One region of the Streptococcus sp. 32226D021BW genome, then DNA from elsewhere that is predicted to be linked to it. Evidence: predicted binding sites of a transcription regulator. Region 1 holds the regulator's gene; the other holds the start of a gene.
The links. The regulator Rex, encoded in region 1, represses fermentation and respiration genes when NADH is low (regulators of the CRP and FNR family bind a similar motif). The targets are predictions, from matches to a motif close to TTGTGAANTANTTCACAA.
Positions count from the first base shown of each region.

Region 1 (23,947 bases):
CAAGTAGCAGCAATGCAAACCTCTAATTCTAAATCAGCAACTCTACTTCATCTAGATGACTACCGTGAACGAACGGAATTGGCTGTTCCTGGCAAGGTGTCGGCTGGTACTGGCTACTGGCAGGATACAGACTTTGACAACCTAGTGTCCTTTTATAGCGAGGATATCCCTGAAAATCATCAATATGATACAATCGCTCAGGTTGTCGGAGATTCCATGGCACCTAGTATTCAGGATGGGGACTACCTCTTTATTCGTCTGACACCAGACATTCCTCTGAACTCAATTGGGATTTTCTCAGTTAATGGGGAAAATTTTGTTAAAAAATACAAGGGCTCTTACTTACAATCCCTCAACCCTGACTATGAGGATATTGATTTAAACCAGGAAGATGACATCCGTCCAATCGGTAGAGTCATTGATGTCTATAGTCAATCCTAACATATAGGAAAGCCAAACATAACAATAGCGAAAAGGAGGCCTTTCAGCCTCCCTTTTGTCTTTTAAATTGGAAAAGTCCATTACCAAAGTTGCACGACAAATAGTTAATGATTAAGTAATTATTCTGCTACCCTTATGTCTTTGATTGTCCTCTTATTTTGTTGTCTAAGTGTGGAGATTGCTTATTATGATGAAAATCACTAGAGGTTTTCTGATTTTCTTGGTTGCTAGCCAAGGATCTATCTTGACCATACAGTATTTACGACACGAATAAGGATTAGCCTACTTTTGATTGAACTGGGTAGCAAGGCTAAGTGTGAGTGAATGCTAAGCATTTTGCCAACAGATGCCTTCAGGCACCAAAGTAGGGATAACGGACTTTTCCCCTATTAGCCATCGTCCTTTGGGGAAAATGGCTAGTAGTTAGCTTGATTAAATGAACGCTTGAATACTCCTTTCAACCAGGGTAGATGGCGTTCAACATCTCAACTTCATTATCTGATTCCTTCTAAGAATAGTATAACACTTTTAGAAAACGCTATCAAACAATTATGTGCTAGAATGTTAATATTTTTTATCCACAGCCCTCACATAGACCTCCCACATCTTCTGCTGGGGTTTGGCAAAGGGATAGATAGGAAAGTCTTCTATGGAAACCCATTTTAATTCTTTGGTTCCTAGTAGTTTGGTTGTTTCGGCAACTCCTTCAATCAATTCTATCTGCCATTTGCGATGACTGAAAATATGCTGAACGGTGTCAAATTCTTGCTTCTGCCAATCAACAGCCATACCATAAAGTTCCGTAAAGCTCTGCCGAATATCTAGCAAAACAACTTCTTCTGCGACTTCAAAGAGTGAAACTTGTTTGTCTACGACAGCCCCTTTTTCCAAAAGCGGAAAGGACCAAAAACCTGATAAGAGGCCGGCTTCATTGTTTTTTTCCAATAAAAATTGATTGTCTTTATTGCGGATAATAAAACCTTGATAGGCTACTGGAACTGGCTTTTTCTTTGGTGCTTTGATAGGGTACTTGTCCATGGTGCCATTTAAATAAGCTGCGCTAAAGTCTTTGACTGGACTGTCCTGGGGACGTGGGGTGACTGGTGATTCGATATCAGAACCCAAATCCATCAAAGCTTGGTTGAAATCTCCGGGTCTATCTGGGTCAATCAAAATTTCCATCATGGCTTGAAAAATCTTGCGATTGGTCGGTAAGCCTATGTCATAATCCACTTCAAATAGACGACTGAGAACCCTCATGACATTACCATCTACTGCTGGCTCTGGCAAATTAAAGGCTATACTTGAAATAGCTCCAGCAGTATAAGGGCCGATACCTTTTAAACTAGAAATTTCAGCATGCGTGGTTGGAAATTGCCCTGCAAAGTCGTCCACCATTTGTTGAGCTGCCTGTTGCATATTGCGAACACGAGAATAATAACCCAAACCTTCCCAGAGTTTGAGAATGACTTCTTCTGGTGCCTGAGCTAGATCAGCAATAGTCGGCAAGTGATGAAGAAAACGTTCATAGTAAGGGATAACAGTGTCCACCCTTGTCTGTTGGAGCATGATTTCCGACACCCAAATTGCATAAGGATCCTTGGTTCTTCTCCAAGGTAAATCTCTTTTATTAACATCATACCAGTCCAAAAGTGCCTTACGAAAAGCCTGAACCTTTTCTTCAGGCCACATAACTATTCCATATTCTTTCAAATCTAACATAAATCTAGTATAACACAAAGAAAGGGAGTGGGAAAGAACTCGACCTTTCATAGAAGAGTTCGTCTTCCCACCCCCGCACAGTTGATTAGGTCAGATTTGGAGTGTGAAACACGAACAAATCTGCCAATCAACCACTGCGCTGAGATGTTGACACTAACTTTGAGAAGCGGTGCTGGGCTTTTGCCCAGCCTCACTAATTTTTTCAATCTTTCCAGTTACAAACATGGTAAAACTTGCTGAGGCGATTGATTTTCCGTCTTGATTTTCTATCTTTACCTCAACGACCTTTGTTCTGTTACCATCATGGCTACAAGATCCAATGACAGATAGGTCATCACCAGGTTTAGCCGCTTTCATATAGTGGATATTAGATTGTAGCGTTACAGCATATGAACCTTGGGCCACAATCGTTAATCCTGCAACAGAATCGGCAAGCGTAAAGAGATAGCCTCCATGTGCCATTCCATATGGATTTAAAGAACTCTCTGACACTGTAGTTGTTAACATAACTCGTTGATTATCGAGCATCTCGACCGAATAGTCATCCAATACTGTAATAGAGTTCAATTTCAGTTTATCTAACATTTTAATCCTCCTCTAATTGCTGGCTATTTTGCATTTGGTAATAGATACCTTTTTTAGCCATTAAATCAGCATGATTGCCTTGTTCAACAATTTTTCCGTCCACCATGACCAAAATCAAGTCAGCTGACAGGATAGTTGACAATCGGTGGGCAATGATGAAGCTGGTCCGTCCTGCCATCAACTTGCCAAAGGCTTCTTGTACCAAGAGTTCTGTCCGTGTATCGATGGAGGAGGTTGCCTCATCTAATATCAAGATTTTAGGGATTTTAACAAAAACACGCGCAATGGACAAGAGCTGACGTTGGCCTTGTGATAAAGAAGCTCCACCATCTGATAGTACAGTATCATAGCCCTGCGGAAGTTGTCGAATAAAGAAGTCTGCATTGGCTGCTTTTGCTGCTTCAATGACCAATTCCCTTGTGGCATTGGGATAGCCATAGGCAATATTGTCATGAATGGTCCCTGATTTTATCCAAGTCTCCTGCAAAACCATGCCAATTTGTCTACGAAGGTCCTCACGGCTATACTGGCTAATCGGAACACCGTCCAAAACAATCTGACCAGCCGTCACATCATAGAAGCGCATAAGTAGGTTAATCATGGTTGATTTTCCTGCTCCTGTTGGTCCAACAATAGCAATTTTCTGGCCGGATTTGACATCAATATTTAGTGCTTCAATCAAGGATTGGTCATCTCTATAAGAAAAAGATACATTTTCAAATGAGATGGCTCCCTTTAACTTCTCTGAATCAATTTTCCGCTCTGCCTGATCGTCAATACTAGCTTGAGCCAAGATAACAAACAACCTGTCTGCACAAGCTAGAGCGCTCTGCAATTCCGAAAGGACCGAAGAAATATCATTAAAAGGCTTGCTGTATTGACTAGCATAATTGAGAAAGGTTGTCAGCGAGCCAACTGTAAAATTGCCAGCCATAATCCTCATGGCCCCCAGACCAGCTAGCAAGGCATAGATGAGAGCATTGACAAAGCGGGTACTTGGATTGACCGTTGAAGAGGCGAAAATCGCTTTTTGTGAATAGGTCGCATATTGTTCATTAACTGCTTCAAAACGTTTTGTAAATTGAGCTTGGGCATTAAAAGATTGAACCAAGGTCAATTGGCTAATGGATTCCTCTAACAATTGAGATTGCTGTCCACGAGCTTGAGTCTGTTGCCTATAATAGCTATAGGACTTCTTGGCTATATAACGTGCAACAAGCAGAGAAAGCGGGGTCAAGGCTACGACGACCAACATCATGGTCATATCTAGCCTAGCCATTGTAAAAATAGTTAGGAATATGGTTAAGATACCAATGAAAAATTGGTTAAAAATCATTAAAAGCCCGTTGGTCAACTGCTCACTATCACTTGAAAAACGAGCAACCAAGTCACCAACTGACTGACGGTCTAAATAAGATAAGGGCAGCTGATGCAACTTTATATAGACCTGCTCACGTAAATCAGCTACCATACCATAGACCAAACGATTGGTTTCAAGGGGGAGATAACATTGCACCAAGGTATTGAGTAGGATAACAAGAGCCATTTTACCTAGTAAGTCAAGCAAAATCTGGCTGTCTGCTAGCAAAACCGCATCAACCGCTTGACCAATCAAAATTGGTAGATACACAGTTAGTAAGACATGTGCCAAGGTTCCCACGAGCATCATAGTCACTCTAAGAGGCTGTTTCCAAACCAAACGAACCAGTTGTTTAAAACTAGATTGCTTCATGGCTGTCCTCCTCCCTATGTTGAGATTGGTCGATTTCTTGGTAAATAGCAGAGCTTCTAAGCAAATCTTCATGTCGACCAAGTCCAACTTGGTGACCTTGATCCAAAACCAAAATCTGATCAGCCATACGCAAGCTATTGGTTCTTTGTGACACCATAATTAAGGTCTGCTCAGGAAATTCTTGACGAATTGCTGCCAATAAGCGACTTTCCGTCAAATAATCCAGAGCGGATGTTGCATCGTCCAAAATCAATATTGGAGCCATCTGTAAAATAGCACGCGCAATGGTCAAGCGTTGTCTTTGTCCGCCAGAAAAATTCTTCCCAAAGGCTTCTACAGAACTATCTAAACCACCTTTCTCCTCAACGAAAGATCTTGCCTGAGCAATTTCCAGGGCTGCCCACAAGTCGCTATCCGCCACAGTGTCTAAGCCCAATGAAAGATTGGAACGAACGGTTCCAGCAAAAAGTTGGGCTACTTGAGGAACGATAGCAATTTGTTGTCGCCATTCTTTTAGGTTCTTAGGACTTTTCCCATCGATAGAGTGAGAAAGCTGTTGGGGCGGCAAAGAATAAAGTGCTTGTAACAAATCCACCAATGTCGATTTACCAGACCCCGTACCACCGATTATTCCCATAAACTGACCCTTACACAGTTCAAAATCTATATTCGATAGTGCCTGCTCAGCAGATTTAGGATAAGTGAAAGAAAGATTGTTGACTGAAAAAACCAGCTCCTTATCATTAAATTGTACTTCTGGCAAATCCGCTTCCACATCCTCAGATTCTTGATCAAAAACCTCTTGGATACGCTGGGCTGAAATATAGGTCTGATTAAGGGTGGAAACAACCATAATCATCTTAACCAGCTCAACTAGAATTTGCAAAAGATAGTTGATGAGGGCAACCAACATCCCTTGTTCAAGTAAGTTTTGTGAAACTGCATCATGTCCCTGCCAGATGAGAATAAGCAAGGTGGTATTAACTACAAGAAAAGTCAGGGGAGATAGGAGGCTAGACCAAAAACCAGCCCGCAACTGGTGTTTCTTGTAGATCTGATTGATGCCCTGGAAAGTCTTGATTTCACGCGCTTTTTGTCCGAATGCACGAATAACCCTCCAACCCATAACCGTTTCTCCTACCTGCCCTACCAGACTATCTACATCCTTGCGGATGGATTGATACATGCGGCTAGTAATAATGGAAATTCCTGTCACTATGATAAGTAAGAGGATAATCATTCCTAGAAAATAGACAGACAAACTAGGACTAATGTAGAAGGCCATCATCAGCGAACCAAATACAACAATCGGCGCCCGTAAAAATAAGCGTAGAAATGTATTGATTCCTGTCTGAATTTGCAAGGTATCACTGGTCAGTCTGGTCAATAGACTTGAAGACGAAAGAATATCCCGACTAGATTTTGGAAGCGAAAGAACCTTCTGGTACAAGTCATTGGTCAAAGCTTTTGTCACTCCAACCGCCGCCTTAGCTGAGAAATACTGGGCAGTAAGTGAAACGAAAATACCGACACAAGCTAGACCAACCAATAATAAAAGCATGGCAACCAGGTCCCCCTGATTGCCATTTGGAATGATTGTATCAACAATGAAAGCGATAATTAAAGGGACTAGGAGCTCAAAACTAGCTTCTAATAGTTTAAAAACGGGACCTAGGATCGCTTCCTTCTGATAGGATTTAAAATATCTAAAAAATCTTTTCATCCGTTTATTCAGCAGCAATTGCTTGTGCAGCTGTGATGATACCAAGCTTGTAAACATCTTCTGAACTGCATCCACGTGAAAGATCGTTCACAGGCTTATTCAAACCTTGCAAGACCGGACCTACCGCTTCGTAACCACCAAGACGCTCAACTACTTTGTAAGTAATGTTGCCTGCTTCAATAGCTGGGAAGACAAAGACATTAGCTTGACCTGCTACTGGACTTCCAGGTGCTTTCAAACGTGCTGTATCAGGAACCAAGGCAGCATCCATCTGCAGTTCTCCATCAATCAATAGATCTGGGCGAAGTTCTTGAGCCAAGCGAGTTGCTTCTACAACCTTATCAACACGTGGACCTGAACCTGAACCTTTTGTTGAGTATGAAATCATAGCTACTTTTGGATCGATACCAAATGTTTTAGCAGTCTCTGCTGATTGGATGGCAATCTCTGCCAAGGTTTCTGCATCTGGTTCAATGTTGATTGCACAGTCACCAAAGACAAACTTGTGCTGGTCTTTAACCATCAAGAAGACACCCGAAGTACGCTTAACACCTGGTTTTGTCTTAATAATTTGAAGGGCAGGACGTACAGTATCTGCTGTTGAGTGGATTGCACCTGAAACCATACCTTCTGCTAATCCCATTTGTACCAACATCACACCAAAGTAGTTGACATCACGCAAAATTTCATCGGCCTGTGCTTCGTCAACTTTACCTTTACGAAGAGTAACAAATTCATGCTTCATGGCATCGAAGTTTGCGTAATTGTTAGGATCAATAACTGTGATCCCAGGGTTTGAGAAACCAAAGTCTGTCAACAAAGTATGAACATCTTCTGGCACACCAAGGATGATAGGCTCTACCAAACCTTCAAATTTCAAACGAGCTGCTGCACGCACGACGCGCTCATCTGTACCTTCTGGGAAAACGATACGTAGTTTTTTACCTACAATTTTTTGCTTCATTTCACCAAATAAATTCCGAATTTCCATTAAAATTCTCCTTTTAAATATTATTTATTAGTTAACAATGTAATAACAGCCTGAAAGTCGTCTGGAAGTGGAGCTTCCAAGTCAATCCTTTGGGCTGAGAAGGGATTGTCAAAAGCCAAATTGTGACAATGCAAAGCCTGACGTTGAATACCACATTCTAAACTGCCACCATACATATCATCCCCTAGCAAAGGAAATCCAATGTGGGAAAAATGAACACGAATCTGATGTGTTCGACCAGTGTGCAACTGAATGTCTACCAAATGAATATCTCCCCATGATTGCACAAGTCGATAGGAAGTATGGGCATATTTTCCCGTCTTGGTCACACAACGTGTGATAATACTATTTTCTGGACGACCAATTGGGGCAATGATATCTCCCTCTGCTTCCAAAACACCCTCTCCCTTAACCAGAGCATAATAGCGTTTGTGAATCAGCTTGGCCTGCAACTGCTTGTCCAGTCGAGCATGGGCATAGCCATGCTTGGCAAAGAGCATGATACCAGAAGTATCCCTGTCTAGGCGCGTGACAATATGAACCTGTTTGTTTTCATAAGCCTGATCGACCAGATAGCCCTTGACAAAATTGGCAATGGTAGAAGAATGGAGTGCTGAGGGTATCGAAGCATATCCAACTGGCTTATTGATAGCAAGAAAGTGATCATCTTCATAGATAATATCCAGCGGAAAAGAAATCGGTTTCAAACTTCCAGTCAAATCCTCCTCAGCTGGTATGTCAATTGTAACCCTATCTCCAATATCAAGCAAGTAAGTTGCATTGCGTTCCATATCATTGACCCAAATATTGCCACCTGTGTACTTGATTTTTGCCAACAAACCCTTGGAAACACCGTGTTTCTTCAGAAAGGTTTTAATCTTGGTATGCTGGTCAGCTATAAATTCAAACCGCATTACTCCACCTCTCCAATAAAGGCATCTTTCACCCTGTTCCAGAAACTGGTGTGGCTAGGGGTAGCAAGAAAATGAATTTTATGCTGGTCAATCTGGTACTCTATCTTTTCGATATTATCATAAACATAGGTCTTGTTATCAACGGCAATAGAATAGCGGTCACTATGTTTAGGCTCAATGACTATCTTGTCTTTTTTTGGAACCACAATAGAAGAACCCAAGGTCCGATAAACGCGGTTATTTAGACTGGCTACTTCGGCAATCTGCAAGGCCTCAATGGTCGGATGTAAAACAGCACCACCTAAGGATTTATTGTAGGCCGTCGAACCTGTTGGAGTAGATACTGAGATGCCATCTCCCCTAAAGCGTTCAAACGGTACATTGTTGATAATGACATCCGCCACCATGGTTTTGGATAAACGCTTGATAGTCGCCTCATTCAGAGCACGCGCCTCCACAACCCGACCATCCAGTAGTTTGACCTTGACATTCAAAATTGGATAGGACACCCTTGCACCTGTATCTAATTTAAGGTTTTCAATCAGTTTATCTACTTCAAAGTCACGGTAATCCGTATAAAATCCTAGATGGCCTGTATGAATTCCGACAAAACGCACATGGTCAATCAACTTTTCATACTTATGAAAGGCCGACAGGAGCATACCATCACCACCGATCGAAATAACAATATCAGGATTTTTAGGTGTCAGTATGAAATTTGCTTCTTTCAATTTTGTCCAAAGTTCTTTGGAAACTGCCTCACTCTTTGGATTTCGGCTAGCGAGTAGAGCGATTTTTTTTCTACCTGTATTCTTCATCTGTATCATCACTATTTCCGACACCGTCATTCAGCTTCCTATGTGCAGGATCGAATAAGGCCTGGGCCTCCTGAATGTCGTTGCGGATTTTTCGCATCTCCTCATCTAATTCATAGGCAATCTTTGCTGTCACTTCCAAGCGTTTCTTGATTTCTTCAGGAAAATTTCCTTTGTACTTGTAATTTAGGGAATGCTCAATGGTCGCCCAGAAGTTCATGGAAAGAGTACGGATTTGGATTTCTGCAAGAACCGTTTCATTGCCATTTATGGTGTCCACGGGGTATGAAATAACTACATGATAGGACCGGTAGCCAGAAGCCTTTCGGTAGTTAATATAATCCCTTTCGTGGACAATTTGCATATCTTTGCGCTTGCGTAAAATCGCCAAGACTTCCTCAATATCGTCCACAAATTGAACCATAATTCGAAGCCCAGCAATATCCTGCATATCTTGAGCCAGATTTTCTAACTTAATCTGTCGTAGGGCCATCTTTTCCTTAATGGATTCAATAGGCTTTACCCGACCAGTCACGAACTCTATAGGAGAGTGGCGATTGGCTTTCCGGTACTGCTTGCGAATACCACGCAGTTTGATTTTCAACTCACCTACTGTCTGGATATAGGGGTCTAAAAATTCTTCCCAGTTAAAGTCCATACTGCCCCTTTCTTGTCAAAATTTTTAAATTGTATTAGAATAACACAAAGACTATTCTATTATAACACATTGAAAGGGTTTACTGCATGAAAAACCACCTTGAAATTGAGTATAAAACCTTATTAACCAAATCCGAGTACCTACGCCTTCTCTCTGATTTTTCAGACGTAAGCCCTGTTCTTCAAACCAACCACTATATTGACACTCCTGATTTAGATATGAAGAACCACCGTTTTTCACTCCGTATTCGGACTTTTAAGGAAATAGCAGAGCTGACCCTAAAAATTCCCCAGGAAATTGGCAATCAAGAGTACAATCAAGTTCTAGACATCCAGACTGCTCATCAGTTAATCGAAAACTTCCAACTGCCCGCAGGACACATTGCCGACATCATCTCAGCCACAGATGTTCCGATTGACAAACTGGCTGTCTGGGGGAGCCTGACTACCAAACGTCATGAAAAAGAAACCTCCATCGGACTGATGGCTCTAGATGAAAATGAATACGCTGGACAAGTGGACTATGAACTGGAAGTTGAAGTGACGGATGCCCATGAAGGAAAAATTCTCTTTGAAGACTTTCTCAAGAAGAACTCCATCCAATTTAAATATGCTAGCAGTAAGGTTGCACGAACTGCTAGCCATCGAAAATCAGTCCAATAAGGCTGATTTTTTTACTTGAATACTGAAAAAATTTCTTTTTTTTGATAGAATAGAACCATCTATTGTAAAATTTTCTTTTATGTTTCTCATAAAAGCTTAGTGTGTAAAAGGAGTTACTTGAAAATGGGTCAACCACTCGGTGAAAATAACATTAAAATCTTCTCACTCAATAGCAATCGTGCCATCGCTGAAAAAATTGCCGCATCAGCTGGTCTTCCACTAGGAAAACTATCATCACGCCAATTCTCAGACGGTGAAATCCAAATCAACATTGAAGAATCTGTCCGCGGTGTCGATGTTTATATCATCCAATCTACTAGCTACCCAGTCAACAACCACTTGTGGGAATTGTTGATTATGATTGATGCCTGCAAACGTGCAAGTGCAAACACTATTACTGCAGTTATGCCTTATTTTGGCTATGCTCGTCAGGACCGTACCGCATCTCCACGCGAACCAATCACTGCTAAACTTGTTGCCAATATGCTGGTAAAAGCAGGTGTTGACCGTGTCCTAACTCTCGATTTACACGCTTCTCAAATCCAAGGTTTCTTTGATATCCCCGTTGATAACCTTCTTACAGAGCCATTATTCGCTTCTTACTATATGGAAAAAGGGCTCTGTGGTGAAGACGTCGTCATCGTTAGTCCAAAAAATTCTGGTATCAAACGTGCGCGTAATATCGCAGAATTTTTGAATGCTCCTATTGCTATTATCGATTACGCTCAAGATGATTCTGAGCGTGCAGAAGGTTACATCATCGGAGATGTTGCTGGTAAAAAAGCTATCTTGGTTGATGATATCCTAAATACTGGTCGGACCTTCTCACAAGCCTCAAAAATCGTTCAAGAGGGTGGAGCTACTGAAATTTACGCTGTTGCCAGCCATGGTCTGTTCGCGGGTAGTGCGGCGGAACTTCTGGACGCTTCTCCAATCAAGGAAATCCTTGTAACCGATTCAGTCGCAAGTAAGGAACAAGAGCCTAAAAATATCGCCTTTATCACTGCTAGTGACTTGATTGCTGATGCCATCCATCGTATTCAAAAACACCAACCACTCAGCCCACTCTTTAAGTTTACAAATCCTGAAAAAAATAACTAGGAGTACCTTATTTGATTTATTTAGATAATGCAGCCACCACTGCCCTATCTCCCACTGCTCTCCGACGGATGTTGGAAGTAGCGCAAGAAACCTATGGTAACCCTTCCAGTATTCACCAGGCTGGAAGAAAAGCCAACCAAATTTTACGCCAAGCCAGGCAAGATATCGCCCAAGTTCTCGATGTCCCAGCAGATCACATCATTTTTACAGCTGGAGGGTCTGAGGCTGATAATTTGGCTATTCAGGGCTATGCCCTTGCCAATCAAGCCAAAGGCAAACACCTGATTACTACTGCTATCGAGCACCATGCAGTTCTTCATACTATGCAATACCTTGAGGAACGCTTTGGGTTTGAAGTAACCTATATTCAGCCGATCAATCAGGTCATCACTGCCCAGCAAATCCAAGAAGCCCTACGCCCAGATACCATCTTGGTCAGTACCATGTTTGCCAACAATGAAACTGGCCAACTGCTTCCCATTAAAGAAATTGGTCAACTATTGGCCGACCATCAGGCAGTCTTCCATGTAGATGCTGTGCAGGCAATCGGAAAAATGGATGTGAAGCCCACTAACTATGGGATTGATTTTCTAGCTGCATCTGCCCATAAATTTCACGGACCAAAGGGAGTTGGTTTTCTATATAGTCGCTTGCAAGGATTTGACGCCCTTATTCATGGAGGTAAGCAAGAAAACCAACACCGAGCAGGCACAGAGAACCTACCAGGAATAGCTGCCATGGCACTTGCCCTCAAGGAACAAATCCAGTTACTTGAGCAACATACAGCCCATATTGAAAGTTTGAAAGAACACCTCATTTCCGGACTAGATGGGGCTTCATTTTATATCAATCAAGCTGGTTCCCATCTCCCTCATGTCATCAACATAGGTTTCCCAGACAAGCTCAATGAGCAAGTTCTGATGAGATTAGACCTGGCTGGAATTGCAGTTTCAAGTGGGTCAGCTTGTACTGCTGGCGTTGTTCAGAACAGTCATGTACTGGAAGCCATGTACGGAAAAGAATCTCATCGATTGAAAGAGTCCATCCGTATCAGCCTATCTGAAACAAATACCCTAGAAGAGATAGATATTCTTCTTACAGAATTACAAAAAATTATTGGAGGATAAAATGGCCTTTCAACAATCAGTTAGCCTAAAAGATTGCGCATTTACCTATCACATTAGCCCTAACATCAAAAAATACACCCTAAAAGATACCACTTTTGAACAAACAAAAGCAGGTCACTACCAACTCACGCGCCTCTTGGAAGAAGTTCCTAACTCAAATCAGGGTTTTCTTTTAAAGATTATTGTCAATAAAGAGTTGAATGGTTTTAAAATCAACATCACAGACAAATCTGGCTTGCACTTGGTCAATATCTTTAAAGAAAATGGAAACAAGGTCATCCAGGAAAAATTCTACTTCTTGATGGATAGCTTAGTGGACCGTGACCTATTTACCAAGGAAGGTTAAGCATGATTATTGTTCACTATCAAGATGCTTACAAAATAGATAGAAAACAAGAGTTTGACAATCTGGATGCAGCCAAACTGGCCTTCTCAGGTTGCCTCACTCTTCCTGATTACTATCCTGTAACCAAACTAATACGAGATGGTCACCAGTTAGATTATAAAGGAACCATTGGTGACCTCTACCGCTACTTTCAAACACTAGACTAGGCAACATTTCATGCTTAGTCTTTTTCAATTCAATCTGTTGATTTTTTCACAATCTTGGACTAGAATAGAATAAAGAATTGAAAATGAATGAAAAATTGGTTGGCCTATACTCAAGTAAAATAAGCATTAGACCAGTCAGCTAGTATAGTATTGTCGTCAACCATATTTAAGGAGGTCATTGTGAAAAACGAGAAAAAAGCAGATATCCCACGCGCAACTGCCAAGCGCCTTTCGCTCTATTATCGTATCTTTAAACGCTTTTATGCCGGCAATATTGAAAAAGCTAGCTCCAAGGAAATTGCAGAAGCCATCGGTATCGACTCCGCAACCGTGCGCCGTGACTTTTCCTACTTCGGTGAACTAGGTCGCCGTGGCTTTGGCTACAATGTAAAAGAATTGATGGATTTCTTCGCAGAAATTCTGAACGATAATTCCATCACCAATGTTATGCTTGTCGGTGTTGGAAATATGGGTCGTGCCCTACTCCACTACCGCTTCCATGAGCGCAATAAAATGAAAATTGTCATGGCCTTTGAAGCGGATGACAATCCAGCGGTTGGAACCGTTGATGAAAATATTCCCATCCATGCTATTTCTGAAATTAAGGAACGTATCTTAGAAGCTAATGCTCAAACAGCGATTCTGACCGTACCAAGTATCAAAGCACAGGAAGTAACTGACATTCTCGTAGAAGCAGGTATTAAAGGCATTCTCAGTTTCTCTCCGGTCAATTTATCAGTTCCCAAAGATGTAGTCGTTCAGTATGTTGACCTGACCAGCGAGTTGCAAACCCTGCTCTATTTCATGCGCAAGGGTGAATAATGAACAGAGGAACCGAATTCCCGGCTCCTCTCTTTTTATCCTCTAAAATAGCTCACTTTCTTCCCTAAAAGAATAATAGTCCTTATTTCCTACAATCAAATGATCCAACAAGACCAGTCCTAGTGTTTCGCAGGACTTTTTTAAATTCTCGGTAAATAATAAATCGTTCCTACTTGGCTCAACGGATCCCGACGGATGATTATGAACAATGACAATGGATGTTGCCATGCATTTTACCGCATAATGCAGGATTTCTCTTGGCTCAGCAATACTCCGGTTGACACTTCCTATAAAAATAGTCTTTTGACTGATAATCTGATTTTGCGTATTGAGATAGAGGGCAACTAGATGTTCTTGCTTTTTATCTCCAAGTTCTTGGATCATCTTTCGGCCCAATTTCTCACTTCCTAAAATACGTTCATTCAATAAAAGCTCCGACTGGTTAATCCGTTTTCCTAGCTCAATCATGGCCTTGATTTCAATCGCTTTGACACGACCGATGCCTGTCAAGCTCTGCAATTCTTCAATAGACAGCTCTCTAAGGGCAGCCAAACTTTCCAAGCGATTGAGTAGATTATTGGACAGGATAGAAACAGGCTCATTTTTGGTTCCTGTTCGGATAAAAATAGCCAATAATTCCTGATTACTCAATTTTTCTGCCCCAACTTCTAGTAATCTTTCTCGTGGCAAAAGTGCCTCTTCCTTAAAATCAATTTGGTACATAAAATCCTCCTCACCTAATTATTCGAAATCTAGTAAAAGAATTAAAAAGGACTGAGAAAATTCTCAGTCCTAAACCTTACTGACCATAATCATATTGGTTATATGATTTGTTAAATGAATCAAGTATATCTTGTGAGGTTTCAGTATAAGGCGTTGTTGATTCTAGCACACCTTTTACGATAATCCGTGCAGTCGCATCATAGTCTGTACAAGTGACCAAGGTTACTTCTGTACGTCCTTCTACATCATCAATAACATAGACACTCTCAGGTGTAACTGTCTGCACACTGTCAATCACATAAGTATAAACATTGGTCTTGTCAGTAATATAGATTTTCATACCATTCTGGGCCCTATCCAATGGAGAGAAGAGAACATCTGCAGCGCCGGCTACACCAAAAATGTGGTGACTAGCCAAAGCATAATTCCCTTTCCCCATTTCCTGGGATTCCTTCATGGTTCCAGCACCGTACATTAAAGATGTGTTCCCCACACCCTTGAAAATAGGTAAATTGATTCCAAGTTCTGGGATTGAAATACCACCAATTACTGGTAAACGTTGGGCTTCCCACTGGGCAGCCAATATAGCTTCTGTAGAAATGGCCTGCACCTGTTCAAAATCAAAAGTTGTTTCTGCCTCTTTGTTTTTCTCAATGTCTTCAGCAGTGACTTTTGAAATCTGATATTTATTGGTATTCCATCCAATTATAAAATTACGGATAGAAGTGTTAAAGATGAGAGCTAGAGAAATCAAAACCAGCAATAAAGCTAGAAGATTACGCCAAATCCCACTTTTTCCTTTTTTACTTTTAGCACGTTTTGACATAGAATTCTACTCCTGCTCTTCTTCATTCTTGACATCTGCAGCATCCACTAATGCAAATGTCATAATTTTTGCCTCATCATTTAGGCGCATGACCTTGACACCCATGGTTGAACGACCAGTTTGGGAAATATTGGCAACACTTGTACGAATAATCACACCTGTATCGGTAATGACCATAATGTCCTCATCGCCCGATACAGTAGTCAATCCCGCTAAAGAACCATTTTTCTCAGCAACTTTGAGGGTCTTAATCCCCTTACCACCACGGCCTTTGGTAGGATATTCGCTGGCTGGTGTTCGCTTACCAAAACCTTTTTCTGTCAAGACAAGGACTTCTTGATCATCTGAAATCATGGTCGCACCAACCAACTGATCTCCCTCACGTAAATTGATACCACGAACACCCGTTGCAGTACGCCCCATATTCCGAACATCTGTTTCTGTAAAGCGAACAGAGTAACCAAATTTAGTACCCATGATAATATCCGCCTGACCATTTGTCAAGAAGACGTTAATCAATTCATCATCTTCTTTCAGATTCAAGGCCTTAAGACCACTTTGACGGATATTGGCAAATTCTGAAACACTGGTCCGTTTGACAACACCTTGACGGGTTGCGAAGAAGAGATAACTATCTGCTTCTTGGTCCTTGGTCACGTTGATGATGGTCTGAATAGACTCATTTTCTTCTAGCTTGAGCAAGTTGACAACTGGCAATCCTTTAGCCGTACGACCATATTCTGGGATTTCATACCCCTTCAAACGATAAACACGACCTTTGTTGGTAAAGAACAAGAGGCGGTCATGGGTGCTAGTTGAAACTAACTCACGCACAAAATCATCGTCCTTGACACCTGTTCCTTGAACACCACGTCCACCACGTTTCTGAGCCTGGAATTCATCCTGAGCCAGACGTTTTATGTATCCTTGATTTGACAGGGTAATCAAGACATCTGTTTCCTCAATCAAGTCCTCATCTTCAAGAGAAAGAACTTCTCCGACCATCAATTCTGTACGACGTGGGTCAGCGTACTTGCGCTTAACCTCATCCAATTCTTCTTTGATAATCGTGACAACACGCTCTGGTTTGGCCAAAATATCAGCCAAATCAGCAATCAAGGCAATCAGCTCATCATATTCAGACTGAATTTTGTCACGTTCCAAGCCTGTCAATCGACGGAGGCGCATATCAAGAATAGCCTGGCTCTGACGTTCAGAAAGCTCAAATTTCTCCATCAACTCAGCCTGGGCAATAGCGTCCGTTTCTGAATTACGGATAATGCGAATGACCTCATCAATGTGGTCAAGGGCAATCAGCAAGCCTTCCAAGATATGAGCACGCGCTTCTGCTTTTTCTTTATCGAATTGCGTACGACGAGTGACTACTTCCTTCTGGTGTTCAATATAGGATTCTAAAATCTGACGGACAGAAAGAATTTTCGGCACCCCGTTTTGGATAGCCAACATATTGAAACTAAAGTTAGTCTGCAACTGAGTTTGCTTGAAGAGATTATTCAAAATAACATTGGCAGAAGCATCGCGGCGAACTTCGATGACAAAACGCACACCCTCGCGGTTGGATTCATCCCGAACAGCCGTAATTCCATCTATACGCTTCTCTTGCACCAATTTGACAATATGCTCTTGTACCTTGGACTTGTTAACCATGTATGGAAACTCAGTAACGACAATGCGCTCTCGGCCGTTTCCATACTCTTCAATCTCCGTACGAGAACGAAGGGTAATAGAGCCTTTCCCTGTTTCATAGGCACGGTGGATACCTGATTTCCCCATGACCAGGGCACCAGTCGGAAAGTCTGGTCCAGGAAGGACTTCCATGATTTCCCGAGTTGTTACCTCTGGATTGTCCATCACCAGCTTCACAGCTTCGATGGTTTCGCCCAAGTTATGGGGCGGAATATTGGTCGCCATACCTACAGCGATACCTGTTGTACCATTGACCAAAAGGTTAGGGAAGCGAGCCGGTAGAACTTCTGGCTCACGCTCACTGGCATCATAGTTGTCCGCAAAGTTTACCGTGTTCTTGTTAATATCACGGAGCATTTCCAGAGCAATCTTGCTCATGCGAGCCTCTGTATAACGTTGGGCGGCCGCACCATCACCGTCCATAGAACCAAAGTTTCCGTGGCCATCAACTAGCATATGGCGGTAGCTCCACCACTGCGCCATACGTACCATAGCTTCATATATGGCACTATCACCGTGTGGGTGGTATTTACCCATAACATCCCCTGTAATACGGGCTGATTTCTTATGTGGTTTATCTGGTGTAATCCCTAACTCATTCATTCCGTACAAAATGCGGCGATGAACAGGCTTGAGACCATCACGCACATCTGGCAAAGCACGTGAAACGATAACACTCATCGCATAGTCGATGAAGGAAGATTTCATCTCATTGGTCAGGTTAACCGTTACTAAGTTTTTATCTTGCATCTTATGCCTCTTTCAACAGTCATTGTGCCTCTATTATACCATATTTTACGACAAAACTCTTTATTGAAAACTATCATGTAAACATTTTCAAAGTCCCTTTCACAAGTGACAAACGCTGTAAAAAGTGCTAGAATGTTAAATGGTTGGGATAGACCTATCCCCAAATTAAACTAAGGAGATGTTTAGAACATGACTGCAACTAAACAACACAAAAAAGTAATCCTTGTCGGTGACGGTGCCGTAGGTTCTGCTTATGCTTACGCTCTTGTTAACCAAGGTATTGGTCAAGAATTGGGTATCATCGATATTAACAAAGACCGTACACAAGGTGACGCAGAAGATTTGAGCCACGCATTAGCTTTCACTTCGCCTAAGAAAATCTACTCTGCTGAGTATTCAGATGCTCACGATGCAGACCTAGTTGTTTTGACAGCTGGTTTGCCACAAAAACCAGGTGAAACTCGTCTTGAATTGGTAGAGAAAAACCTTCGTATCAACCAACAAATCGTTACTGAAATCGTTAACTCTGGTTTCAACGGTATCTTCCTTGTTGCTGCTAACCCAGTTGACGTTTTGACGTACTCAACTTGGAAATTCTCAGGTTTCCCTAAAGAACGCGTTATCGGTTCTGGTACTTCTCTTGACTCAGCTCGCTTCCGTCATGCTTTGGCTGAAAAAATCGGTATCGACGCACGTTCTGTCCATGCTTACATCATGGGTGAACACGGTGACTCTGAATTTGCGGTATGGTCACACGCTAACGTTGCTGGTGTGAAATTGTATGATTGGTTGCAAGACAATCGCGACATCGATGAGCAAGGTCTTGTTGACTTGTTTGTATCCGTTCGTGACGCTGCTTACTCTATCATCAACAAAAAAGGTGCTACTTACTACGGTATCGGTGTTGCTCTTGCTCGTATCACAAAAGCAATCTTTGACGATGAAAATGCAGTTCTTCCATTGTCAGTTTACCAAGCTGGTCAATATAAGGGTGTTGAAGATGTCTTCATCGGTCAACCAGCTATCATCGGTGCACACGGTATCGTTCGTCCAGTAAACATCCCATTGAACGATTCAGAATTGCAAAAAATGCAAGCTTCTGCTAAGCAATTGAAAGACATCATTGATGATGCTTTCGCCAACCCAGAAATTGCTGTTGGTGTTAAAAACTAAGTAGACTAAAAAGGTGAACCATTGGTCCACCTTTTTTCTATTTTCGTATATCATACCGTAACATGGCAATGCCATCAGCGACTGTTGATTCTACTAAAATCAATTTCTGTTCTTTGGGCAGTCTATCAAAAAGTGAAATACCCTCACCTAAGATTATTGGAATAATCCCAATAATGAAATGGTCAATCACTCCAGCTTCTAGACAGGTTTGAACCAAGCTAGCACCACCAAAAAGCCAGATATCACCACCTTCTTCTGCTCGCAATTGCTCGATTTCTGCAACAATGTCCTTTACAAATCGTACATTGTTATAGTTAGCATATTCAGAACGACTGGCAATGATAAACTGCTTTTCCTGATATCCCTCAATCATCTCCAGAGGGCAATCTTCCAATGATTTTCGCCCCATGATGACCGTATCACAGCTACTGAAAAATGCGGGATTATCGAATTGCAAGGTCGTGTCATATTTATCTGTACCATGCCCCTCTATCCAATCATAACTCCCGTCTGTTCGAGCGATATAACCGTCTAAACTCATTGCAATATTCAAAACTAGGCGTCTAGCCATAACTTTCCTCCTCACATATTCTCGAGTAACCAAGTATAACATAAAAATCTATATTAGGCAGAAGATGGATTTTAATTTCGAGCAAAAAGTGTCACCTATGCTGCCAGACTAGTTTGCCTTCTGATTTTCAAGCTCATGATAAAAAGGTCCACTGGACCTTTACTCACCATCATGTTTTCATGCTCATGAAAAAACAACCCGTCGGGGTTGTTATTCGCTCTCCAGTTTTCAAGCTCATGATAAAACAACCCGTCGGGGTTGTTATTCGCTCTCCAGTTTTCAAGCTCATGATAAAAAGGTCCACTGGACCTTTTTATTACTTAGATTTAATATAGTTAACACCATCAGCTTTTGGTGCTACTGCTTTTCCGAAGAAGGCAGAGAGAGCTACGACTGTGATTAGATAAGGCGCAATTTGGAGATATACGGTTGGGATATCTTTCAAACCTGGAAGCTGGCTACCTACTACCGCCAAACTTTGAGATAATCCAAAGAAAAGACTAGCTAACATGGCACCAATTGGGTTCCACTTACCAAAGATAACGGCAGCCAAGGCAATGAAACCTGAGCCAACGATTGTTGTTGCTGAAAAGTTGATGTTTACGGATTGGGCACTTACTGCACCACCAACACCACCAAGGAAACCAGCAATCAATACACCTGCATAACGCATAGCATAAACATTGATACCAAGTGTATCAGCTGCTTGTGGGTGTTCACCAACTGAGCGAAGACGAAGGCCGAACTTAGTCTTATAGAGAATGAACCATGCCAGGAATGCTGTTGCAATAGCAACATAGCCCATCAAACTCGTATTCTTAAAGAAAATATCTCCAATAACCGGAATATCAGCCAATACTGGGAATGAAAACTTACCAAATGACTGAGTAATACTGTCTGTTTGACCCTTGTTGTAAATTACTTTGACAAGGAAGACACCCAAGGCTGGAGCTAGAAGGTTCAACACTGTACCAGATACGACGTGGTCTGCACGGAAGTTAATGGTAGCCATAGCGTGAATTGCTGCAAATAAGACACCTGCTAAACCACCAACTAGGATCGCTAACAAAGGAGTTGCTTTCCCAAAGGTTTCAGCAAATTCAATGTTGAAGACAACACCGGCAAAAGCACCAATTACCATGATTCCTTCCAAACCAACGTTTACGATACCGCCACGTTCAGAGAAGACACCACCAAGACTTGTAAAAATCAGAGGTGCTGAGTAGATTAACATCTGCGAAATGAGTAAGGCAAGAATGGAAATATTCATCTTATTTCGCTCCTTTCGCTTTATTTTTTGCTTTAAGCAATTGCTCAAAGATAAATTTCACACCGATGAAGAAGATGATAGACGCTGTTACAACGTTTATCAATTCAGGTGGAATTTGGGCACGAACCATACCTGGTGCCCCAACAGAGAGAACACCAAATAGGAAGGCTGCCAATGGGATACCGAGCGGTGAGTTTGAAGCCAAGAGAGCAACAGACATACCGTTGAAACCAATATCCAAATTACCACTTTGAATGTAGACATTTTGGAAGGTACCAAGACCCTGGATAGCACCAGCAAGACCCGCAAGGGCACCTGAGATAACCATTGAAAGAATGATGGTACGTTTAGCTGACATACCTGCGTAGTCGGATGCCGTTGGGTTCAAACCAACTGAACGAATTTCAAAACCAAGAGTTGTTTTGGTCAAGAGGAACCAAATAACAACGACAGCAACGATTGCAAAGAAGATACCCAAGTTCATCCGTGAATTGTCTGTCAAAGCGCGGAGCCATTCTGTCTGGTAGGAAGCATTGGCTGAAACGTTGATCGTCGAATCCGTATTCTTCATCAAATCATCAGCAAATATTTCACGAATGATATAGTTACATGAGTAAAGCAAGATGTAGTTCATCATGATTGTGACGATAACTTCACTGGTACCAAGATAGGCACGCAAGATACCTGGAATAGAACCAGCTATACCACCAGCAATCATGGCAATAACTACTGTCGCTAAAATAAGAACTGGACGGGGCAAATCTGGATTTGACAAGGCAAACCAACCTGCGAATACCCAGCCCACATAGGCTTGACCAGGCAAACCGACGTTGAAGAAACCAGCACGGCTAGCTACTGCGAAACCTAAAGCGGTAAAAATCAGTGGTGCCATAGCACGGAAAATTTCACCGATTGATTTCACATTACCAAAAGCTGAATAGAATAGTTCTTCGTAGCCCCAAATTGGGTCATAACCGAAGACAAGCATGATAATGGCACCTAACAACAGACCAGAAAATACTGCCATGAACGGAAGGGCCACATTGTGATATTTCTTAGGCATGACTTTCTCCCTTCTCTAATTTTCCACCTGCCATCAAGACACCCAACTCCTGCTTGTTTGTCGTCGCAGGATCTACGATACCATGAATAGTACCGTCATGGATAACAGCAATGCGGTCTGAAACATCCAAAATTTCATCCAATTCAAAGCTGACAACAAGAACTGCCTTGCCCTTGTCACGCTCTGTAATCAAACGTTTACGAATGTACTCGATAGCACCAACGTCCAAACCACGAGTTGGTTGGCTAACGATGAGAAGATCTGGGTTACGGTCAATTTCACGGGCGATAATGGCTTTCTGCTGGTTACCACCTGACAAGGCCTTAGAAGGAACTAACTCACTGGCACCACGCACATCGAACTCTTGCATTAGCTGACGTGCCTTTTCATTGATAATATTGTAATTCAGAATACCATTCTTAGAGTTTGGCTCTTTATAGTATGTCTGCAAAGCAATATTTTCTGCAACAGACATTTGCAATACCAAGCCATCACGGTGACGATCTTCAGGAACGTGGCTGACCTGCATCTCAGTGATTTTACGAGGTGTTTTACCAACAACTTCCTCACCCTTGATGGTAATGGAACCTGATTTTACCTTACGCAAACCTGTAATGGCTTGGATAAGCTCACTCTGTCCATTTCCATCGATACCAGCAATACCAACTACTTCTCCAGCTCGAACTTCAAGATTAAGGCCTTTAACTGCCGGAATGCCACGGTTTTCGTTTACTACCAAATCCTTGATAGATAGGATAACTTCCTTGGGATTTGAAGCAATTTTTTCTGTTTTGAAGGATACAGAACGACCAACCATCCACTCCGCAAGATCTTGGTTGGTTGCACCAGCAACATCAACTGTTTCAATGGATTTACCACGACGAATAACAGTAACACGATCCGCAACAGCACGAATTTCATCCAATTTGTGAGTAATCAGAATGATAGACTTGCCTTCTTCAATCAATTTCTTCATGATTTTGAGAAGCTCTGCTATTTCCGCAGGAGTCAAAACAGCCGTTGGCTCGTCAAAAATTAAGAGGTCTGCACCACGATAGAGGGTCTTCAAAATCTCTACGCGCTGTTGAGCTCCGACAGAAATATCTGCTACTTTAGCTGTCGGATCAACTTCTAGGCCGTAACGCTCGGACAATTCTTTGATTTCAGCAATGGCTTTTTTGAGGTCAATCACACCTGCCTTGGTTGTTTCTGAACCAAGAATGATATTTTCAGCAACTGTGAAAGCATCAACCAGCATAAAGTGCTGGTGCACCATACCAATACCTAAATGGGCAGCTTTAGAAGGTGAGTCAATTGATACAACCTCACCGTTAATTGCAATTTCTCCGCTGGTAGGCTCCAAAAGACCTGCCAACATATTCATAAGAGTTGATTTACCAGCGCCATTTTCACCAAGAAGGGCGTGGATTTCACCTCGTCTGACATGTAAGTTGATGTGGTCATTTGCTACAAATTCACCAAAAATCTTGGTAATATTGCGCATTTCAATGACATTATCCCTAGTCATAATCTTCTTCCTTTCTGACTATCATTTTTGTCAGTAAAACCTATCAGCTTCTGATAGGCTTTACTGAGAAAAATTCTCAGCTCCGAAAAGGGCGACCGATTTCAGCCGCCGCTTCGGAAAATTCTAATTCAAAAGATTAGTTTTCTGGAGTTTCTGGAACTTCAACCTTACCATCGATGATTGCTTGTTTCGCTTCAGCGATAGCTTTTGAAGCATCTTCTGAAAGGTTGGTTTCAGCCAATTCTACACCTTTATCTGCAAGCGAGAATTGAACTACAGTACCACCAGGGAATTCTCCTGCAACAGCTTTTGTTGCGATATCTTTAACAGCAGTACCAACCTCTTTGATTGTAGAAGCCAATACGAAGTTAGAAGCTTTACCATCTTTAGATGTGTACTCACCCTCTGCAGATTGGTCACGGTCAACACCAATTACCCAAACTTTATCAGCTTCGTTACGAGTTTCGTTTTCAGCTTTTGCAGCAGCAAAT
Region 1 is NZ_JBPPVC010000001.1:81,966-105,912, reverse strand. Features, by position in the region: gene ACEE44_RS00560 (helix-turn-helix domain-containing protein) at 1-441, shown strand, start outside; gene mutY (A/G-specific adenine glycosylase) at 1,006-2,163, opposite strand; gene ACEE44_RS00550 (PaaI family thioesterase) at 2,317-2,748, opposite strand; gene ACEE44_RS00545 (ABC transporter ATP-binding protein) at 2,750-4,480, opposite strand; gene ACEE44_RS00540 (ABC transporter ATP-binding protein) at 4,467-6,203, opposite strand; gene pta (phosphate acetyltransferase) at 6,208-7,194, opposite strand; gene ACEE44_RS00530 (RluA family pseudouridine synthase) at 7,215-8,108, opposite strand; gene ACEE44_RS00525 (NAD kinase) at 8,108-8,926, opposite strand; gene ACEE44_RS00520 (GTP pyrophosphokinase) at 8,910-9,581, opposite strand; gene ACEE44_RS00515 (CYTH domain-containing protein) at 9,668-10,243, shown strand; gene ACEE44_RS00510 (ribose-phosphate diphosphokinase) at 10,367-11,344, shown strand; gene ACEE44_RS00505 (cysteine desulfurase family protein) at 11,356-12,471, shown strand; gene ACEE44_RS00500 (DUF1831 domain-containing protein) at 12,473-12,817, shown strand; gene ACEE44_RS00495 (DUF4649 family protein) at 12,820-13,023, shown strand; gene ACEE44_RS00490 (redox-sensing transcriptional repressor Rex) at 13,204-13,845, shown strand; gene radC (RadC family protein) at 13,888-14,568, opposite strand; gene ACEE44_RS00480 (class A sortase) at 14,645-15,394, opposite strand; gene gyrA (DNA gyrase subunit A) at 15,401-17,851, opposite strand; gene ACEE44_RS00470 (L-lactate dehydrogenase) at 18,041-19,024, shown strand; gene ACEE44_RS00465 (dihydrofolate reductase family protein) at 19,062-19,595, opposite strand; gene ACEE44_RS00460 (ABC transporter permease) at 19,912-20,865, opposite strand; gene ACEE44_RS00455 (ABC transporter permease) at 20,867-21,928, opposite strand; gene ACEE44_RS00450 (ABC transporter ATP-binding protein) at 21,921-23,456, opposite strand; gene ACEE44_RS00445 (BMP family lipoprotein) at 23,593-23,947, opposite strand, start outside.

Region 2 (5,829 bases), on a different contig from region 1:
GTATTTGCAGGACAAGAAAAAAGTGAACTTTCCATGATTGAAGTAGCCCGTGCTATTTTGGAAGAACGCGGACGTGACAATGAAATGTACTTCAATGATTTGGTCAATGAAATTCAAAATTACCTTGAAAAATCAAATAGCGAGATTCGAGCAGCCTTGCCAACTTTTTATTCAGATTTGAATGTGGATGGTAGCTTTATTCCGCTCGGTGAAAATAAATGGGGATTACGTTCTTGGTATGCTATTGATGAAATTGATGAAGAAGTGATCACTCTTGAAGAAGATGATGAAGATGCACCGAAACGTAAGAAAAAACGTGTCAATGCCTTTATGGACGGAGATGAAGATGCCATCGATTACGGTCATGATGATCCAGAAGATGAAGACGACTACTCTGATAGTTCGACATCTGAATATGATGATGAAAATCCTGATGATGAGAAGGATGAGGTGGAGTCATACGATTCTGAAATCAATGAAATTATCACCGATGATGAATTGGATGTAGAACAGGTTGATTTGGGTGAAGTCGATGATGACTACTCAGATGAAGAGCCTGTAGACGAATAGTCACATAAAATTGTATTTGCCAAGACAATGCGATTGCGATAAGATATTATCGGGCATCTCTTTTGAGGTCGGAGCTCCCTATTCGTAGGGAGCTATTTTTGTTTTTTCTTCATCATTATTGAAATCTACCCCCATCATGATGATGACAGCAGAGAAGGAGTTTGCATGACAAAATATATTTTTGTAACTGGTGGCGTTGTGTCATCGATTGGTAAGGGAATTGTAGCAGCAAGTTTGGGTCGCCTCTTGAAAAACAGAGGCTTAAAAGTCACCATTCAAAAATTCGATCCCTACATCAACATTGCCCCAGGAACTATGAGCCCCTACCAACACGGGGAAGTATTTGTGACAGATGATGGCGCAGAAACGGATTTGGACCTCGGTCACTATGAGCGTTTTATCGATATCAACCTCAACAAATACTCCAACGTCACAACTGGTAAAATTTACAGCGAAGTCCTTCGTAAAGAACGCAAAGGAGAGCATTTAGGAGCAACCGTTCAGGTCATTCCGATGCTCTAAAGGACAAGATTAAGCGAGCGGCACGCACCACTGATGCAGATGTTATTATCACAGAAGTAGGTGGAACTGTCGGAGATATTGAAAGTTTGCCTTTTCTTGAAGCCCTCCGTCAGATGAAGGCAGATGTTGGCTCTGATAACGTTATGTACATTCATAAGACCCTCTTGCCTTATCTCAAAGTGGCTGGAGAAATGAAAACCAAGCCAACGCAACATTAGGTCAAAGAACTGCGTGGACTTGGAATTCAGCCCAATATGTTGGTGATTCGGACAGAACAGCCGGCAGGTCAAGGCATAAAAAATAAATTAGCTCAATTCTGTGATGTAGCGCCAGAAGCGGTGATTGAATCGCTGGACGTTGAACACCTCTATCAAATTCCTCTCAATATGCAGGCGCAAAACATGGACCCGATTGTCTGCTACCACTTGAAACTGGATGTGCCACCAGCAGATATGACAGATTGGTCAGCCATGGTTGATAAGGTATTAACTCTCAAGAAGACTGTTAAGATTGCCCTTGTTGGAAAATACGTCGAGCTCCAAGATGCCTACATTTCAGTTGTAGAAGCCTTGAAGCACTCAGGCTATGCCAACGGTGCTGCTATTGAGTTGGATTGGGTCAATGCCAACGACCTGACTGCTGAAAATGTAGCAGACCGACTTGGACAAGCCCAGGGAATCATCGTACCTGGTGGCTTTGGTCAACGTGGCACAGAAGGAAAAATCCAAGCCATTCGCTATGCCCGTGAGAATGATGTGCCTATGTTGGGGGTATGCTTGGGCATGCAGTTGACCTGTGTGGAATTCGCCCGTCATGTTTTAGGGTTGGAAGGAGCCAACAGTTTTGAATTGGATCCAGAAACCAAGTATCCTATTATTGATATCATGCGTGATCAAATTGGCGTGGAAGACTTGGGCGGAACACTTCGTTTAGGTTTGTATCTAAGTAAGCTCAAACGTGGTTCAAAGGCTGCAGCAGCCTATGACAATCAAGAAGTTGTCCAACGTCGCCACCGCTACGAGTTTAACAACGACTTCCGTCAACAATTTGAAGAAGCTGGTTTTGTCTTCTCAGGTGTATCGCCAGACAATCGCCTGGTTGAAATCGTTGAAATTCCTGAGAATAAGTTCTTTGTTGCCTGTCAATATCACCCAGAACTGCAATCTCGACCAAACCGTCCAGAGGGCCTCTATACCGCCTTCGTCACAGCTGCTGTTGAGAATGAAAAATAAATAGGGAGTGGGACAGACATCCATGATGGCTCCGTCCTCACCCACAGAATATTGAAAACGAACATAAAGCCCTCACTAGGTGTAACATCTTAGTGAGGGCTTTATGGTTGCTGAGTTAATGATGTTAGTCATCGCGGGAAAAACTAACCCACTCTACTGACGAGCACCTCAAAGTATGCGATAGGCATGGGTATAAAAATACGACTAAAATTCGGTAGATAAGCTCTCATATTTTTAGAAGGAGGGAATTGTCATGGATGTTCCCTATCAATCTTGTGCAGGTATTGATGTCCATCAAGCCAATATTGTTGTCTGTATCCTGCACGGTCCACTTACCTCAACTCGTCCAAAGCATGAGATGGCTACCTTTGATACAACAACTAAAGGCCTGCGTGCTTGCCACGATTTTCTCAGTCAATTTCATGTGGAAGCCGTTGGTATGGAAAGCACAGGTGTCTATTGGCGACCTGTCTGGCATGCTCTATGTGATGACTTCGAGTTGATACTGGCTCAACCAGCCCACATGAAGGCTATTCCAGGTCAGAAAACCGATAAGAAGGATGCTCACTAGATTGCCAAATTAACACGGATCGGTCTGCTTCCTCGGAGTTTCGTTCCCGATGAAACCATTCAAGAATTGAGGGAGTAAGGAAAATATTATGTGGAAAATTGAAATCGTGAAACCAATAGTAAATAGTTGAAATACCCACTGGAATTTGTTTCTTTCTAACCATCATTTCGGGTGAAAATTTTTGTTTATGATAGTGTAAAATCTTCTCTTTGATTTCTTTGGTTAAGATTATTTTTTTACCGACCGTTTTCGATTGTTTTGGTAAATAGTTGTGCGTAATCGACTGAATATACCTATTTATATTACCAACTTCGTACTTGTTGTAAGGTTGTACCCCGATTGGTTTCGTTATTGATGGTCTGAGGAGCCATTCCTAGTAAGTCGCAATTTCACGAATGGACTTACCTTCTTTCTTCCATGTGTTTGTGGTGAACTACAAGTATACACAGAGGTGTTTTCTTGTGCCTTAAAATGAATATCCTTTGATAACAAGATCCCTGGAACCTGTTTTGGGAGCTAAACCAAGGCTACTATTAGTCTTGGCTACTTAGCCTAACAACTTCAAGCCTGTTATCAAATGAAATTACCAGCTTACTCAAAGATAGTGAAATAACTATTTTTGAGCAAGGCAAGGTGGCTAACTTCATTATAGAACTTTCAATGAAAAAATAATTATTTTTTTCAAAAAAAGTGTTGACAGCTGCCCATTCTCGTGTTATACTAATTCTTGTGTTAAGCGGGGATGGCGGAATTGGCAGACGCGCAGGACTAAGGATCCTGTGACCGCTTTAGGTCGTGTGGGTTCAAGTCCCACTCTCCGCATAATTGGACTAGCTAAGGCTAGTCCTTTTTGCGTTTTTGGACTTGTAGTTGTTCATCATTTTGAATTTTGTTTTCAAACTATAATGATGTTTTTAGTCTACTTAGGAACGTTACTATACACTGGAAAATTTAAAAGCAAGAAATACGAAGCAAGCGCATTTATATGGAGAGAAGCTATTTTATCATGAAACATATGTGAAAATTTTCTCAAAACAGTATAGTTTCAACTAGCATTTTCAAAATAAAAATGGTAGAATAGAAGGGTATGAGGTACAACCTCAAAAAATATTAGGAGGCTATCGAAATGCCATTAGTTTCAGCAGAAAAATTTGTCCAAGCAGCGCGTGACAACGGTTATGCAGTTGGTGGATTTAACACAAACAACCTTGAGTGGACTCAAGCTATCTTGCGTGCAGCAGAAGCAAAACAAGCTCCAGTTCTTATCCAAACTTCTATGGGTGCAGCTAAGTACATGGGTGGTTACAAAGTAGCTCGTAACTTGATTGCTAACTTGATCGAGTCAATGAACATCACAGTTCCAGTTGCTATTCACCTTGACCATGGTCACTACGAAGATGCACTTGAGTGTATCGAAGTTGGTTACACTTCTATCATGTTTGACGGTTCACACCTTCCTGTAGAAGAAAACCTTGCAAAAGCTAAAGAAGTTGTAGAATTGGCTCACGCTAAAGGTATCTCAGTTGAGGCTGAAGTTGGTACTATCGGTGGTGAAGAAGACGGTATCGTTGGTACTGGCGAGTTGGCTCCAATCGAAGATGCAGTGGCAATGGTTGCAACTGGTATTGACTTCTTGGCAGCTGGTATCGGTAACATCCATGGTCCATACCCAGCAAACTGGGAAGGTCTTGACCTTGACCACTTGCGTAAATTGACTGAAGCTGTACCAGGTTTCCCAATCGTATTGCACGGTGGTTCTGGTATTCCAGATGAGCAAATCCAAGAAGCGATCAAATTGGGTGTTGCTAAAGTCAACGTTAACACTGAGTGCCAAATCGCATTTGCAAACGCAACTCGTAAATTTGCAGCAGCTTATGAAGCAAACGAAGCAGAATACGACAAGAAAAAACTCTTTGACCCACGTAAATTCTTGGCTGACGGCGTAAAAGCTATTCAAGCATCTGTTGAAGAGCGCATCGACGTATTCGGCTCAGCGAATAAAGCTTAATGATTTTGTGAAAAAAATCTTTGATTTCGAGCAAACAAAGCTTAAATAGAATAATACTGAGAACCTGACAAATGTTGGGTTCTTTTTTTGCAAACCTGGTCCGTGCACCTATTGTCTAAGCCTTATTTCTGCTAAAGCAAAATGAAGTTCTTTTATAGAAGGAAAAACAAATTACCAACCGTCTGAAATCGCTCTAGACTAGCTAGCAAGAAGAATGAGAATAAAAAATAAAAATATTTCTTGCCAAGTCCATTCTTTTCTGTTAGAATAGTATGGTATGTGGTGCTAGCACATCCTATATATTTGATCAAATGAGGAGGAATATACAATGGCTAAAGTATGTTATTTTACTGGTCGTAAGACTGTATCAGGTAACAACCGTTCACACGCTATGAACCAAACAAAACGCGCAGTTAAACCAAACCTTCAAAAAGTTACTGTTTTGATTGATGGCAAACCTAAAAAAGTTTGGGCTTCAGCTCGTGCTCTTAAATCAGGCAAAGTTGAGCGTGTATAATACGAAAGTCGTTAGAATAGTCTAGCGACTTTTTTGTACCTGTAAATGAAAATAGTAAGTTGCTAGCTAGAAGTAGTTCTTCATTTTAGACATTTATAACATATCTGACAAACAAGAAATAATACTCAGCAAAAATTAAAAATAGCATGCAAGAACAATTACTATGTGTAAAATTTCAATATTTAAGTTCAGATTGGCGACTATCTGTACTCTGTTCAATAACTTCAAAATTGAAATATTCTGCATTCAATGTGATTGGTAGATAGCTTTCCTGATTTTAAATGAGTATGAACCGTCAGTTTCGCTTAAGTTTGTTCTTGTATACTGAATTCAAGCTAGAAATAGCGAATAACTTTTCTTTTACATATAATCTCGAGAGAACAGTGGCATGAAAAAAATATTTAAAAAG
Region 2 is NZ_JBPPVC010000027.1:677-6,505, forward strand. Features, by position in the region: gene rpoE (DNA-directed RNA polymerase subunit delta) at 1-570, shown strand, start outside; partial or broken gene ACEE44_RS10150 (CTP synthase) at 736-2,324, shown strand; partial or broken gene ACEE44_RS10155 (IS110 family transposase) at 2,578-2,970, shown strand; partial or broken gene ACEE44_RS10160 (helix-turn-helix domain-containing protein) at 2,999-3,313, opposite strand; tRNA gene ACEE44_RS10165 (tRNA-Leu) at 3,632-3,717, shown strand; gene ACEE44_RS10170 (class II fructose-bisphosphate aldolase) at 4,022-4,903, shown strand; gene rpmB (50S ribosomal protein L28) at 5,232-5,420, shown strand.
Region 2: the regulator Rex is predicted to act here: its motif matches at 3,911-3,928, upstream of ACEE44_RS10170 (class II fructose-bisphosphate aldolase).